Regions from separate parts of the Endothiovibrio diazotrophicus genome, predicted to be linked through region 2. Evidence: predicted binding sites of a transcription regulator. Region 2 holds the regulator's gene; each other region holds the start of a gene.

Region 1 (4,907 bases), on a different contig from region 2:
GCGGGGGTGACCCTTCACGGCAATCGCGAGGCGCTGCTCGGCGCGCTGATCAACCTCGGCGCCAACGCCATCCAGGCGGTGGGCGAGGGGGTGCGGCTGCGGGTCGACGTGCGGCTCGAAGGGGCGGGGTTCGTCGCCGTCCGGGTGGCGGACAACGGCCCCGGCATCGGCGAGGACATCCGCGAGACGGTCTTCGAACCCTTTTTCACCACCCGGCCCGACGGCACCGGCCTGGGGTTGGCGGTGGTGCGCAACGTGGTGGAGGCCCACCACGGTCGAATCGAGCTGGAGCAGCCGCAGGCGGGGGAGGGGGCGTGCTTCGCCATCCGCCTGCCCACCGGCGAGCGGCGTCAGGCGCTGCTCTCGGGGGAGGCTCCGGCACCCGGCAACAACCAAGAAGACGAAACGATGACGGTCGGCCTTGCGCCCTCTGTCGAAGGAGGTTGGTCATGAACAGCGGTGCGGTGTTGATCGTCGAGGACGATCCCTCCCTCTCCGAGGCCCTTTGCGATACGGTGGAGCTGGCCGGCTTTCCGGTGCTCTCGGCCACCGACGGCGCCAAGGCGCTGGAGGTGCTGGAGCGCGAGGCGGTGGCGATGGTGGTGAGCGACGTGCGGATGCGGCCGATGGACGGCCACACCCTGCTCAAGCGCATCCGCGCCGTGCGCCCCGAGTTGCCGGTGGTGCTGATGACCGCCTACGGCACCATCGACCGGGCGGTGAGCGCGATGCAGGAGGGGGCGACCGATTATCTGGTGAAGCCCTTCGAGGCGGAGGTGCTGGTGGAGATGGTGGAGCGCTACATGCCCGCCAGCCGGCCCACCGCGATCCATGGGGTGGTCACCGAGGACGCACGCACCCGCGAGCTGCTGGAGCTGGCCCGCCGGGTGGCGCAGACCGACGTCACGGTGATGCTCAACGGCGAGAGCGGCAGCGGCAAGGAGGTGTTCGCCCGCTTCATCCACGACGCCTCGCCGCGGGCCGAGGGGCCGTTCGTCGCCATCAACTGCGCGGCGATCCCCGAGAACATGCTGGAGGCGCTGCTCTTCGGCTACGAGAAGGGGGCGTTCACCGGGGCCTATCAGTCCAACCCCGGCAAGTTCGAGCAGGCCCAGGGGGGGACGATCCTGCTTGACGAGATCTCGGAGATGGATCTGGGGCTGCAGGCGAAGCTGCTGCGCGTGATCCAGGAGAAGGAGGTGGAGCGGATCGGCGGGCGCAAGCCGACGCTGCTCGACGTGCGGGTGCTGGCCACCACCAACCGCAATCTGAAGCAGATGGTGGCCGACGGCAAGTTTCGCGAGGACCTCTACTACCGCTTGAGCGTCTTCCCGCTGAAACTGGCCCCGCTGCGCGAGCGTCCCGGCGACGTGGCCCCGCTGGCCGCCCACTTCATCGCCCGCCACCACCGCGAGCCGACGCCGCCGCCGCAGATCTCGCCGGCGGCCGAGGCGCGGCTGCGCGCCTACCCCTGGCCGGGCAACGTGCGCGAGCTGGACAACGTCATCCAGCGGGCGCTGATCCTGATGCAGGGCGGCCGGATCGAGCCGGAGAACCTGATCTTCGAGACCTTCAGCGACCTGCCGCGGATGGCGGTGCCGGCCGCGCGGATCGCCGAACCGATGGCGCCGCCAGCGGCGGAGAGCACCGATGGCGAGGAGGGGCGCGGCGAGGGGTGCCTCGGTGACGACCTCAAGGCGCGTGAGTTCAGCCTGATCATCGACGCCCTGGCCGCCGGCAGCCGCAAGGCGGCGGCGGAGAAGCTCGGCATCAGCCCGCGCACCTTGCGCTACAAGATCGCGCGCATGCGCGAGGCGGGGGTGGCGATCCCCGGCGAGGCGGCCTGAGCGGAGGCGCTGCTTCATAGCGATGCACCCGGGGCGGGGTTCCCGCCTTCGGGTGCGTTCGTTTTTGCGGTTGATGTGAAAACCATCCTCAGGTGAAATGTTCGCTCTGTCCGGGTGGCACCGCATCCGGGATTCGACGGCCGCCGGAAAACCGTTGGGCAACCCTTAGCCGCCCGACGGCCAATTCTCCCCTCCAACCCATACCTCAATTCCCGTATTCACACCCTTCGCGGTCTGATTCCCCGTTCTAAAACAATTGGTTGATGTTTGATCATCCTCTCTGTTCGAGTGGTTTTGCATCAGGTGGCACATGACCTGCATGGTCCCGAGGCAAGTAGAGATCGGCGACGGATTTTCGACGTCGCAACGGAGTAGCCGCCATGAATGACTTTGACGTGAACAGTGTCCTCAGCCAGATGCGTGCGATGCGGGCCGAGGCCCAGGGGGTGCAGGCCTCCGGGGCTGCGGGGATCGGTGCGGTCCAGGAGGGGGCGCAGGCCGGCGGGAGCGATTTCGCCACGCTGCTGCGCAACTCCATCGATTCGGTCAACGAGGCCCAGCAGACCTCCAAGAGCCTCCAGGAGTCCTTCGTCCGGGGTGACTCGGACGTCGGTCTGGAGCAGGTGATGATTGCCACCCAGAAGGCCAGCCTCTCCTTCGCGGCGATGAAGAGCGTCCACGGCAAACTGCTGGAGGCCTATAACGAAATCAAACGGATGCAGGTGTAAGCCGGCGGACGAGGCCCGCCCTTTCCTCACGAATCGGCCATCAGTGGGTCGCAAGGCGCTGAGGGTCGATTTGTGGGGAAAGGGCGGGCCTTCAGTTACAATGCTCCAACTCTCCAAGCGGAAGCGGTTGGCACGACAGGTATCCATCCATGGCGGAGGAATCGAAAGCGAACGTCTCGGCCCTGACCCGGGGCTTCAGTGAACTGTCCGGCTGGCGCCAGGTCGGTCTGATCGTCGGTGCCGCCCTGGTCATCGCCCTGGTCGTCGGGGTCGCCCTGTGGTCCCAGCGCCCCACCTTCGGCAAACTCTACGGCAACCTCACCGACAAGGATGCCGGCATGGTGATCGAGGCCCTGGAACAGGCCCAGGTCCCCTACGAGATCGACCAGACCACCGGTGCCATCCGCGTCCCTTCCAACAAGGTCCACGAGATCCGCATGAAACTGGCTGCCCAGGGCCTGCCCAAGGGGGGCGGCATGGGCTTCGAGCTGCTGGAGAAGGACCAGGGTTTCGGCACCAGCGAATTCATGCAGAAGGCCCGCTACCAGCGCGCCATGGAGGGGGAGCTGGCCCACACCGTGGAGACCATCGAGGCGGTGCAGAAGGCGCGGGTCCACCTCGCCATCCCCAAGAAATCGGTGTTCATCCGTGACCGTCAGGACCCCACCGCCTCGGTGATGGTCCAGCTCGCCCGCGGCCGCGCCCTGGAGCGCAGCCAGGTGCAGGCGATCGTCCACATCGTCGCCTCCTCGATCCCCTCGCTGCTGCCCTCCAACGTCAAGGTGGTGGACCAGGCCGGCCGCCTGCTCACCGCCGACGAGGCCTCCACCGAGGTGGAGATGAGCGGCAAGCAGTTCGAATATACCCGCAAGGTGGAGCACGACTACATCAAGCGCATCGAGCACATCCTCCAGCCGGTGGTGGGCGCCGAGGGGGTGCGCGCGCAGGTCTCCGCCGATCTCGATTTCACCGTCACCGAACGGACCCGCGAGAGCTACAACCCCGACCAGACCGCGGTGCGCAGCGAACAGCTTTCCGAGGAGGAGTCGAAGGGCGGGGCCGGCGTCTCCGGGGTCCCCGGCGCGCTGACCAACCAGCCCCCCGGCGGCGGCGTCGCGCCCGAGGTGGCGGGTACCGGCGCCGATTCCGGCAATAGCGATGCGACCAAGACCAACGCCAGCAAGCAGGTGATCCGCAACTACGAGGTGGATCGCACGGTGAGCCACACCAAGCTCGCCACCGGCACCGTGCGCCGGCTGTCGGTGGCGGTGGTGGTGGACGACCGCAAGGGGGTGGACGAGGAGGGCAAGCCGACCCGGACCCCGTTGAAGGCCGACGAGCTGGAGCGCATCACCTCCCTGGTGAAGGAGGCGGTGGGCTTCAACGCCCAGCGCGGCGACAGCGTCAACGTGATCAACGCCTCGTTCATGGATGCCGAAGAGGAGGCGCCGCCGGCCGAGGTGCCGATCTGGAAGGAGCCTTGGTTCTGGGAGCTGGCCAAGCAGCTCCTCGGCGGGTTGGCGGTGCTGTTCGTGATCTTCGGCGTGCTGCGTCCGATCCTCAACAGCCTGGCCCAGCGCGGTGCCGAGTCCTCCGCCCTGGTGGCCGAAGGGGCCGGCGCGATGGAGGATTTCGGCGAGCAGGGGGTCAGCCTGACCACCCAGGCGCCGGCCGCCCTGGAGGGCCCTTCCAACGCCGACCTGCAGATGGAGGCGGTGAAGGGGCTGGTGGCCCAGGATCCGAAGATCGTCGCCCAAACCCTGAAGAACTGGATCGCCGAAGATGTCTGAGCAGAACAAGCCCCCGATCAAGCTCTCCGGCGCCGAGCGCGCCGCGGTGTTGCTGATGTCGCTCGGCGAGCACGACGCCGCCGAGGTGCTCAAGCATCTCAACCCGAAAGAGGTGCAGAAGGTGGGCATGACCATGTCGTCGCTGACCAACGTCAGCAAGGACGACGTGGACGTGGTGGTCGACAACTTCCTCACCGCGGTGGGCCACCAGACCGGCATCGGCGTCGGCTCCGAGGACTACATCCGCAAGGTGCTGATCGCGGCGCTGGGCGAGGACAAGGCGGCCGGCATGATCGACCGGATCATGATGGGGCGCGAGGCGAAGGGGCTGGAGACCCTCAAGTGGATGGACCCCCGCGCGGTGGCGGAGGTGATCCGCAACGAGCACCCGCAGATCATCGCCACCATCCTCTCCTATCTGGAGGAGGACCACTCGGCGGAGATCCTCTCCCACCTGCCGGAGCGTACCCGCCCCGACCTGATCATGCGTATTGCCTCGCTCGACCGCATCCAGCCTTCGGCGCTGCAGGAGCTGGACATCA
Region 2 (4,907 bases):
TCGCAGCCGCCGGCGACGATCACCATCCCCACCCGCGAGGAGAAGACCATGTCGAGGCTGTCGTCGCGGGAGTTGTCGCCGAGGGAGTCGAGGTGCTGCAACTCCTGGCGGTCGAGGACCTGGATACGGCAGGGGTGGATCAGGTTGAGGTGGCCCACCAGACAGCGGCCGGTCTCCAGCTCGGTGCAGTCGCCGACGATGCACGCCTCCCGCTGCCCGCCCTCCTCCCAGGAGAGCCCCAGCCGCCCGCGGAGGGCACGGTAGAGCTGCTCGGCGGTGACGGTGCGTTTCATTGCAGGGCGCTGGAGGCGGGCTGCCAGTCGACGATCAGGCGATAGAGCGAGGCGTCGTCGGCCGCCGCCCGCAGGGTGGCGCAGAACGGCTCGTCGCTGAACATCTCGGCCAGGGTGGAGAGGATCTGCAGATGTTCGTCGGTGTAGTGCTCGGGCACCAGGAGGAAAAACAGCAGGTCCACCGGCTGGCGGTCGATGGCATCGAAGTCCACCGCCTGCTCCAGGCGGACGAAGGCGCCGATGGCCCGGGCGATGCCCTTGACGCGGCCGTGGGGGATGGCCACTCCGTGGCCCATGCCGGTGGAGCCGAGCCGCTCGCGGCCGATCAGGCTATCGAAGATCTCCGCCTGGGTGAGGGCGTCGAGGTGGTTGGCGATCATCTCGCTGACCAGTTCCAACGCCCGCTTCTTGCTCCCTGCCTGAAGGGTCCGGGTGCTGCACTCCCGGCAGAGTAGTTCGCTCAGTTGCATGGTCTATGGCCCCTGGGAAGGGGACCCCGAGGCACGCCGCCACGGGGCCGAACCGTGGTTACTTGCGATGGTCGGTGAGCTTCTCTTTGTGCTTCTTGATCTGCCGGTCCAGCTTGTCGGCGAGGGCATCGATGGCGGCGTACATGTCCTCGTGCTCGGCGTCGGCGAAGAGATCGGCGCCGTTGACGTGGATGGTCGCCTCGGCCTTGTTGCGCAGCTTCTCCACGCTGAGCACCACATGCACGTTGGTCATCTGGTCGAAGTGACGCTCCAGCCGCTCGGTCTTCTCGTTGACGTAGTTGCGCATGGCATCGGTGATGTCCACGTGGTGGCCGGTCAGGTTCAGTTGCATCGGTCGAGACTCCTCAAGAATCGTTTTCGTATCGGTTGCGCCGAAAGAGGCGGCGATCCGTCCCCCGGCGGGAGGGCCGGCTATTGTAGCCGTTTCCGCTCGTTGGAGGCGGGGATATTCATCGCCTCGCGGTATTTGGCCACGGTGCGCCGCGCCACGTTGATCCCCTCGCCCTCGAGCATCTTGGCCAATTTGTTGTCGCTCAACGGCTTACGCGGCTCCTCGGCGGCGATCAGCTTCCTGATCCGGGCACGGATGGCGGTCGAGGAGGCCTCCCCGCCGTCGGCGGTGCCGACGTGGCTGGAGAAGAAATACTTGAATTCGAAGATGCCGCGGGGGGTGTGCATGAACTTCTGGGTGGTGATCCGCGAGATGGTCGACTCGTGCATCTCGACCGTCTCGGCCACATCACGCAGCACCAGCGGGCGCATCGCCTCCTCACCCTGCTCGAGGAACGCCTGCTGACGCTCGACGATGGCGGTGGCCACCTTGAGCAGGGTCTCGCTGCGGCTCTGCAGGCTCTTGATCAGCCAGCGCGCCTCCTGCAACTGCCCCTTCAGCTCGCCGCCGCCGGCCCGCCCGAGGAGGCTGGCGTAGTAGCTGTTGACGCGGATCTTGGGGGCCGCCTCGGGGTTCAGCTCGACCACCCAGCGCCCCTTCAGCTTGCGCACGAAGACGTCGGGGACGATGTATTGGGGGGCGGCCTGCTCGATCGCCGAGCCGGGGCGCGGGTTGAGGGTGCGCACCAGGTCGAGCACCTCGGAGAGCTGCTCCTCGGCCAGCTTCATCCGCCGCATCAGGGTCTTGAAGTCGCGGTTGCCGAGCAGCTCGATGTGCTCGCCGACCAGCGCCATCGCCTCGGTCCGCCACGGGGTGTCGGCGGGCAGCTGGCGCAGTTGCAACACCAGGCACTCGCCGAGGTCGCGGGCGGCGACGCCGGCGGGGTCCATCGCCTGGATCCGGCGCAGCACCGCCGCCACCTCGTCAGGTTCCACCTCCAGCCCCTGGTCGGCGAGCCCCTCGTGGAGCTCGTCGAGGGACTGCTTGAGATAGCCGTCCTCGTCGATGGCGTCGATGATCGCCTCGGCGATCGCCTCGTCGGTCTCGCTGAAGCGCGACAGCTCCATCTGCCACACCAGGTGGTCGCGCAGCGAACGGCCGGAGGTGTCGGCGTACTCGAAGACCCGCTCCTCCCCCTCGTCGTTGCGCGAGTAGGCGGTGGCGCCGTCGTAGACGTCCTCCCACACACTGTCCACCGGCAGGTCGTCGGGCATCGTGGCGTCGGACTCGAAGTCGCGCTCGCGCTCCTCGGCCGCGACCGGCGCCTCGAAGTCGTCGCCCGAGGAGGAGGACTCCTCCGCCGGCGCCTCCCGCTCCTGGCGGTTGCTCTCCGCCTCCGCCCCGGCGTAGCCCTCGATCTCGTCGTCCTCCCCCGATTCCAGCATCGGATTGCTCTCCAATGCCTGCTGCACCTCCATCTGCAGTTCCAGGGTCGAGAGCTGCAGCAGACGGATCGCCTGCTGCAGTTGGGGAGTCATGGTCAGGTACTGACCGAGCCGGAGTTGAAGCGACTGCTTCATGATACGAACCGAATATGCGTCATCGCCGCGGGGCCACCCTTACAAGAATCGGGCCCATTGTATGCCAAATCGTCGGATTTGGTTACGGCTACGCTACGCGGGTGGCGATGCCCCCCCCCCCGGGCATGGCCACAAGGTGCCACCTCCTTCGCACTGGGTCAGAGCCAGCGCACCGGCACCGGCAGGGGGGCCAACCAGCGCTCCGGCTTGGCGCAGAACTCCATGCCGAGACGGGCGTCGCAGGCGCAGCCGCCGCCGTGGCAGGCGAACAGCTCGGCCTCCTCGCCGCGGGAATCGAGCATCAGGTGGAGCTGTCCCTCCTCCTCCAGCGTGAGGATGCAGTGGATGCGCCCCGGCTCCTCGACGTCCTCCTCCAGGCGCAGCTCCCACTCGCCGAAACGGTGGGTCTCGCCGAAGGTCAGCGCCCGCGGATCGGTCAGCGCGTCGGCCAGGTCGTAGCGGACGAATCCGGGCAGGGTGGCGAGCAGTTCGTTGGGCAGCAAGCGGGGCATCATCATGGTCCTGGTCCTCCATCGGGGCCCGCAATGGCTGCGGGAGTGGAGGCAAGATTACCGACGCGCAACGCCCCGTCGTTGGGCGCCGGACAACATCGATTGGGCGCGATCCAACGGTTGGCGGCGGCCGGTCACTGGGGCCCAATTGCCGTTTGTTTGCGCCAAACCGTGGCGCGCCGGGGGGCACTTCGCCGGCAGGCCGGCGGGCATCGTCGGGGACGGGGCTTCGGTCACCACGGCGCGCGCGGCGCGCCCTATAGGGCGGCCTGCGGCCGCCGTGGCGAACGAAGGCAGTTCGCCGGCGGGTTGGCGCCCACCGACAAGGACGGAACCGCAATCACGCTGCGCTGGAGGCGCGCAGCGCCGCCAGGCGCAGCTCCAGGCTCATCGCCAGCACCGGCAGCAGCTCCTCCACCGCCTGGCGCTCGCGGCCCAGCTCGTCGCTCAGGGAGGAGAGCTCCAGCACCCCGAGCAGTTCGTCGTTGCGCAGGATCGGCAGCAGCAGCAACACCCGCGGCGGGAACGTCCCGGCCCCGGTGGGGACCCGCCAGAACCCCTCCGGCGGGTGCTGGAAGATCAGCGGCCGGCGGTCCCGCGCGCACTGGCCGAGCAGCCCCTCGCCGAGGGCGACGCGCTCCGGCGCCCCCTCGGTGACGTAGCTGCCGGCCAGCTCCAGCCGCGTCTCGCCGCCCTCCCCCGCCACGGCGTAGTAGAGGCACCCCTGGTGCAGACGCACCCGCTCGGCGAGCCCGCCGAACAGCGCCGAGACGAAGGCGGGAAACCCCTTCGCGCGCTGCACCTGGAGGACGAAATCGGCCTGGCGGCTCTTCGCCTCCGCCTCGGCGGCGAGCAGTTCGGCCGCCGCCTGCGCCTCGGCCACCGCCTGGCGCCGCTGCTCCGCCTCCCGCCGCAGCCGCAGGAAGGTGACCAGCAGCACGAACAGCGCGCCGCCGACGCTACCGCCAACCCCCGCCCAGCGCCACCACGAGGCGGCCTCCTGCAGGTCGCCGAGGACGACCAGCGACCACACCCCGTTGGGGTCGTTCCACTCCACCGGGGCGCTCGCCGCGGCGAAACGGCGGCCGTCGATCTGCGCCTCCGCACCGCTCGGGTCGAAGGGCAGCGAGCCGCTCACCCGCCCCTCGGCGAACGCCTTGCCGAACTGGCGCAAACGGCCGATGTCGGCCACCCGCTCGGCGCTCACCGGTCCCACCAGGTGGAAGCGCCAGTCCGCATCGGTGGCGGCGAAGACCACCCCCTGGGGCGAGGCGAGCAGCGCCGGCCGGCCGACCGCGGCGAGCTGGCGGTCGAGCCCGTCGGCCAGACTCTTGACCAGCACCACGCCGATCACCGGATCATCGACCGAGTCGCCGGCGCGGATCGGCGCGGCGGTGTAGAGCCCGCGCTTGCCGGAGCGCGAACCGACCGCCGCGTAGACGTTGGCCTTGCCGGCGATCGCCTGGCGCCAGTAGGGGCGGAAGGTGACGTCGGTGCCGGTGCTGCGCTTGTGGTCGGTCTCGTGGGCGACGATGATCCCCTTGGCGTCGATGGCGTAGACGCCATCGGCATCGAGCAGCCGGCGCGCCGGGCGCAGCGCCGCCAGCACCTCGGGGTCGTCGGCGCTGCGCTCGCCGCGCACCAGCGCCTTGACCAGCGGCTCGCCGAGTCCCAGCAGCGAGGCCACCCCCATGATCCGC
Region 3 (4,907 bases), on a different contig from region 2:
ACGCCGGCGCCTTCGTGGACGCCCAGGGCGGCCCAGTGGCCGAACAGGATGTGGGTGTCGGTGGCGCGGCGGCCGGGGTGGTCGAACCACGGGAACCAGCCCGCGGGCTGGCCCCCCGGGGCGCCCTTGTACTTCATGTCCAGGTGGCCCTGGAGGTCGCACATGCGCATCCGGGTGAAGGCGTTGGTGATCGCCCGCAGCCGATCGATGCCGCCGTGGCTGTCGGCCCAGTGGCCGGGGGTGTCGCCGTACATCTCTTCGAAGTACTCGAAGGCGTCGTCGCCGCGCAGCACCGTCTCCAGCTCGGCGGCGTAGACCCGCGCCTGTTCCAGAGTCCACAGCGGGTGGACGCCGGCGTGGACCAGGGTGAGGTTGCGCGGTTCGTCGAAGTGGAGCAGCGGGCGGTGGAGCAGCCAGCGCAGCAGGGTCTCGCGGTCGTGGGCCTCGAGGATGGCGTCGAGGGTGTCCTTCTTCTTCAGCTTGTGGGGACCGTAGGCCACCGCCAGCAGGTGCAGGTCGTGGTTGCCGAGGACGGTCAGCGCGTTGCGGCCCATCCCCTTGACGAAGCGCAGCGCCTCCAGGGAGTGGGGGCCGCGGTTGATCAGATCTCCGGTGAGCCAGAGGGTGTCGGCGGCGGGGTCGAAGCGGACGGTGTCGAGCAGGCGTTTCAGCGGTTCCAGGCAACCTTGCAGGTCGCCGACGACGTAGAGGGCCATGGGTCTTTATCGCTTGGGTGGTTCGGTTGGACGCCCAGTTTTAACACGAAGAGCGTCTATAGGGCGTGCCGTGCACGCCGTGTCGAACGAAAGCAGCGTTCCGTACGGGCGGAGGATAATCGATCCGGCCGGTGGCTTCGTCGGGCGCGGCGCGCACGGCACGCCCTATACGGGAAGCACCGAGCCATTCAGTGCAGCGAGTGGGGCCGGCTGAGGGTGAAGGCGGGGATCTCCGCCTCGAAGTGGATGCCGTCGTCGTCCACCAGCCGGTAGCTGCCATGCATGCTCCCCACCGGGGTCTCCAGCATGGCGCCGCTGGTGTAGTGAAACTTCTCGCCCGGTTGCAGGTAGGGTTGTTCGCCGACCACCCCGTCGCCCTCCACCTCCTGGATATGGCCGTTGGCGTCGGTGATGATCCAGTGGCGGGAGATCAGCTTGGCCGGCGTCGAGCCCTCGTTGCGGATCGAGACGTTGTAGGCGAAGACGTAGCGGCCGATGATCGGGTCGGACTGCTCCGGGATGTAGAAGCTCTCGACCTGAACGCGGATGTCGTGTTGGATGATCTTGTTGTCCATGGTTTGTGTTTAGTTGATCGACCAGGGATGCGCAAGGGGGGATTTCATCCCCCTTGACGGCGACGAAATAGGATCTATGAAGGCTCGAATTGGGATTGCGAAGTCAACCGGCCGGGCCGCCGCCACCGCCCCTTTCCGTTCCTCCTTCAGCCTCTTTCCGGCGCATCAGAAGCGCCAGTTGAGCTGCGCGCTGAGGATCTCCACCGAGGCCGCGTAGCTCCCCACCAGGGAGCCGCGGAAGGTGTTCTCGTCGAGGGTGGGCAGGGCGGTGAGCTTGTCGATCTGCGGGTCGTCCACCCACAGATGGGCGTAGCCCACGTCGAAGCTGAAATGGTCGCTCACCCGGTAGCCGAAGCCCAGGGCGACCCAGCGGCGGTCGTTGCCGGGGATGCGCGGGGTGCGCTTTTCCGCGTTGGGGATCGGCGTCTCGTCGTAGGCCAGCCCCGCGCGCCAGATCCAGCGCGGGTTCGGGGTGTAGCTCACCCCCACCGAGTAGCGCCAGACGTCGTTCCAGTGGAGGGTGGTCACCGAGTCGGCGGCGCCGCTGTCGAAACGGATGCGCAGCTCGTCCAGGTTGTCCCAGCCGGTGCGGGAGAGGTCGGCCATGATCGCCCAGCGCTCGTCGAGCTGGTGGAACAGGCTGAGCGAGAGCACGTCCGGGGTGGTCAGGTCGGCGCTCGCCTCGCCGTCCACCTGGCCGAGGGCGGCGGCGAGGGGCAGCGCCGCGGCCGGGGTGCTGAAGTCGACGTTGCCGCGCAGGTGGTAGTCGATCGACGAGCGGTAGTGGAGGCCGAGGCGGGTCCGCTTGGTGAGATCGACCAGCGCGCCGACGTTCCAGCCCCAGGCGAGGTCGTTGCCGGTCATTTCGGCATAGCCGTCGCTCGCCCCCGGGGTGAGGCCGAAGGCGCCGCCGGCGGCCAGGGCGTCGAGGGTGCCGTAGTCGATCGCATTGCTCAGGGTCGCCTCCATGTGCTGGATGTCGATGCCGACGCCGAGGGCGACGCGTTGGTTGAGCCGCCAGGCGAGGCTGGGGCTGACGTTGATCGCCAGCACCTCCGAATCCACTGCGTGGTAGCGGCCGATCCAGTCGCGGTCGTAGTGGGTGGAGAGGGCGAAGGGGGCGTTCACCGCCAGGCCGAACTTGTAGCCGCCGCCCAGGTCGGTGACCAGGTAGGCGTTGGGCACCGCCTCGACGCTGCCGGCGTCGCCGCCGGTGTGACTGCCCAGCGAGGTGCCCAACACGGTGCGCGAACCGCCGTCGCGAAATTTCGCCGAGGGGACCACGACGTGGTTGCCGGCCACCGCCAGGGTCCCCTCCAGGCGGGTCATGCCGGCGGGGTTGAAGAATACCGTGGCGGCATCCTGCGCCTCGGCGGCGCCGCCGGCGAAGGCAGTGCCGAGCCCGCTCACCCCCTGCTCCATGATGGCGAAGCCGGAGGCCGCCGCCCCCTGGGATACCACCGCCAGCCCCCCGGCCACGGCCGCCGCCGCAATGGATCGTCTCATCACTATCCGCTCCCTACTCTTCGATTAATTTGCTGCCGACCAATGGTACTACGACGGGCATCTTCGGCGGATCGCAAGCGGATGGCTGCACCGCAATTGTGCGCTGTCGCGGTCTATCTCCGAAAATTGCGCACCTCGGTGGTGCATGCACCGTTATGGGGTTTCCGGGGAGGGGGCTCAAGCCGTTGAAAAGCCCCTCGAATCGGCGCTTGGTACGGCGCTTGCTCCCCTCTGGCCGGACACGCCAAAGCAACAACGTAACCACTCGCCCTGCTGGGTGAACCGTAGATCCACGCAGATTTCCGCCGACTGGGCCGAGCGTTCATCTGCGAAAATCTGCGCTTGATTTTCTTGGTGGGGCGAGTGGTTACGCAACAACAAAGGGGACGAAAGACGATGAAGAGACTCTCTCTGCGCATGAAATCCACCCTCCTCGGGGTAACCACCGCCGCGGCGCTCACCGCATCCACCTTTGCCACCGCCGCCGACACCATCAAGGTCGGCATCCTCCACTCCCTCTCCGGCACCATGGCGATCAGCGAGACCACGCTGAAGGACACCATGCTGATGCTGATCGACGAGCAGAACAAGAAGGGCGGGCTGCTCGGCAAGCAGTTGGAGCCGGTGGTGGTCGACCCCGCCTCCAACTGGCCGCTGTTCGCCGAGAAGGCGCGCGAGCTGATCGAGCAGCAGAAGGTCTCGGCGGTCTTCGGCTGCTGGACCTCGGTGTCGCGCAAGTCGGTGCTGCCGGTATTCGAGGAGCTCAACGGACTGCTCTTCTACCCGGTGCAGTACGAGGGTGAGGAGTCCTCGAAGAACGTCTTCTACACCGGTGCGGCGCCCAACCAGCAGGCGATCCCGGCGGTGGACTACCTGATGAACGACCTCGGCGTGAAGCGCTGGGTGCTGGCCGGCACCGACTACGTCTACCCGCGCACCACCAACAAGATCCTCGAGGCCTACCTCAAGGCGAAGGGTGTCGAAGACGCCGACATCATGATCAACTACACCCCCTTCGGTCACTCCGACTGGCAGTCGATCGTCGCCGAGATCAAGAAATTCGGCTCCGCCGGCAAGAAGACCGCGGTGGTCTCGACCATCAACGGTGATGCCAACGTCCCCTTCTACAAGGAGCTGGGCAACCAGGGGATCAGCGCCGAGAACATCCCGGTGGTCGCCTTCTCGGTGGGTGAGGAGGAGCTCTCCGGCATCGACACCAAGCCGCTGGTGGGGCACCTGGCCGCCTGGAACTACTTCATGAGCGTCGACTCCGAGGCCAACCAGCAATTCATCGATGCCTGGCACGCCTTCATCAAGAACGACAAGCGGGTCACCAACGACCCCATGGAGGCCCACTACATCGGCTTCAACATGTGGGTGAAGGCGGTGGAGAAGGCCGGCACCACCGACCCTTCGGCGGTGGAGGACGCGCTGATCGGCGTCACCGTGCCCAACCTCTCCGGCGGCTACTCGGCGATGATGCCCAACCACCACATCACCAAGCCGGTGTTGATCGGCGAGATCCAGGACGACGGCCAGTTCCAGGTGGTGTGGGAGACCTCCGGTCTGGTGCCTGGCGATGCCTGGTCCGACTACCTGCCCGGCTCCAAGGACCTGATCTCCGATTGGCGCGCGCCGCTCTCCTGCGGCAACTACAACGTCAAGACCGGCAAGTGCTCGGGCCAGAACTTCTAAGGGAAATTCTGGCGAATTTCCCTCAATTTGAAGTGAGGGCTTGAGGGGCCCGGTGATGTTGGTTTTGGGTAGGGCGGATTAGCGACCGCGTAATCCGCCGGAACGGGGGCACCGCCGCTGTGATCGGCTCCGATTTCACCGAGTGGATCGGGTCCGTTCGGCGAGTGCGGCGGGCGCCTTCGCCGACGGCAGCTTCGATGCGGCGGATTACGCTGCGCTAATCCGCCCTACCTACTAGCCACAGTATCGCTCCCCGAGTACGGGCGGACGGTGAAAATCGTCCGCCCGCCGCGACCCGCGGTTGCGGCACGAAGTGGGTTGCGCCCACCCAGCGGAACGAAATCCCATGACTCCAAGAATTCTATGGCTGCTGGCGCTGCTCCTGCCGGGGTGGCTGCTCGGCCCGTCGGCGGCG

What was found. Region 2 encodes sigma-54, which starts transcription at its own class of promoters, with help from an activator protein. Its sites were predicted from a motif close to TGGCANGNTNCNTGCTT; they were not measured.
Region 1: the regulator sigma-54 is predicted to act here: its motif matches at 2,152-2,168, upstream of fliE (flagellar hook-basal body complex protein FliE).
Region 3: the regulator sigma-54 is predicted to act here: its motif matches at 3,008-3,024, upstream of urtA (urea ABC transporter substrate-binding protein).

What each region holds. Positions count from the first base shown of each region.
Region 1 is NZ_BAAHXB010000007.1:7,047-11,953, forward strand. It holds gene ACYQ2W_RS03335 (sensor histidine kinase) at 1-453, shown strand, start outside; gene ACYQ2W_RS03340 (sigma-54-dependent transcriptional regulator) at 450-1,847, shown strand; gene fliE (flagellar hook-basal body complex protein FliE) at 2,228-2,575, shown strand; gene fliF (flagellar basal-body MS-ring/collar protein FliF) at 2,725-4,365, shown strand; gene fliG (flagellar motor switch protein FliG) at 4,358-4,907, shown strand, end outside.
Region 2 is NZ_BAAHXB010000009.1:49,512-54,418, reverse strand. It holds gene hprK (HPr(Ser) kinase/phosphatase) at 1-293, opposite strand, end outside; gene ptsN (PTS IIA-like nitrogen regulatory protein PtsN) at 290-763, opposite strand; gene hpf (ribosome hibernation promoting factor) at 822-1,115, opposite strand; gene ACYQ2W_RS04305 (RNA polymerase factor sigma-54) at 1,196-2,695, opposite strand; gene ACYQ2W_RS04300 (hypothetical protein) at 2,854-3,213, opposite strand; gene ACYQ2W_RS04295 (GAF domain-containing protein) at 3,548-4,907, opposite strand, start outside.
Region 3 is NZ_BAAHXB010000005.1:28,127-33,033, forward strand. It holds gene ACYQ2W_RS02500 (symmetrical bis(5'-nucleosyl)-tetraphosphatase) at 1-716, opposite strand, end outside; gene apaG (Co2+/Mg2+ efflux protein ApaG) at 905-1,291, opposite strand; gene ACYQ2W_RS02510 (OmpP1/FadL family transporter) at 1,457-2,797, opposite strand; gene urtA (urea ABC transporter substrate-binding protein) at 3,194-4,492, shown strand; gene urtB (urea ABC transporter permease subunit UrtB) at 4,839-4,907, shown strand, end outside.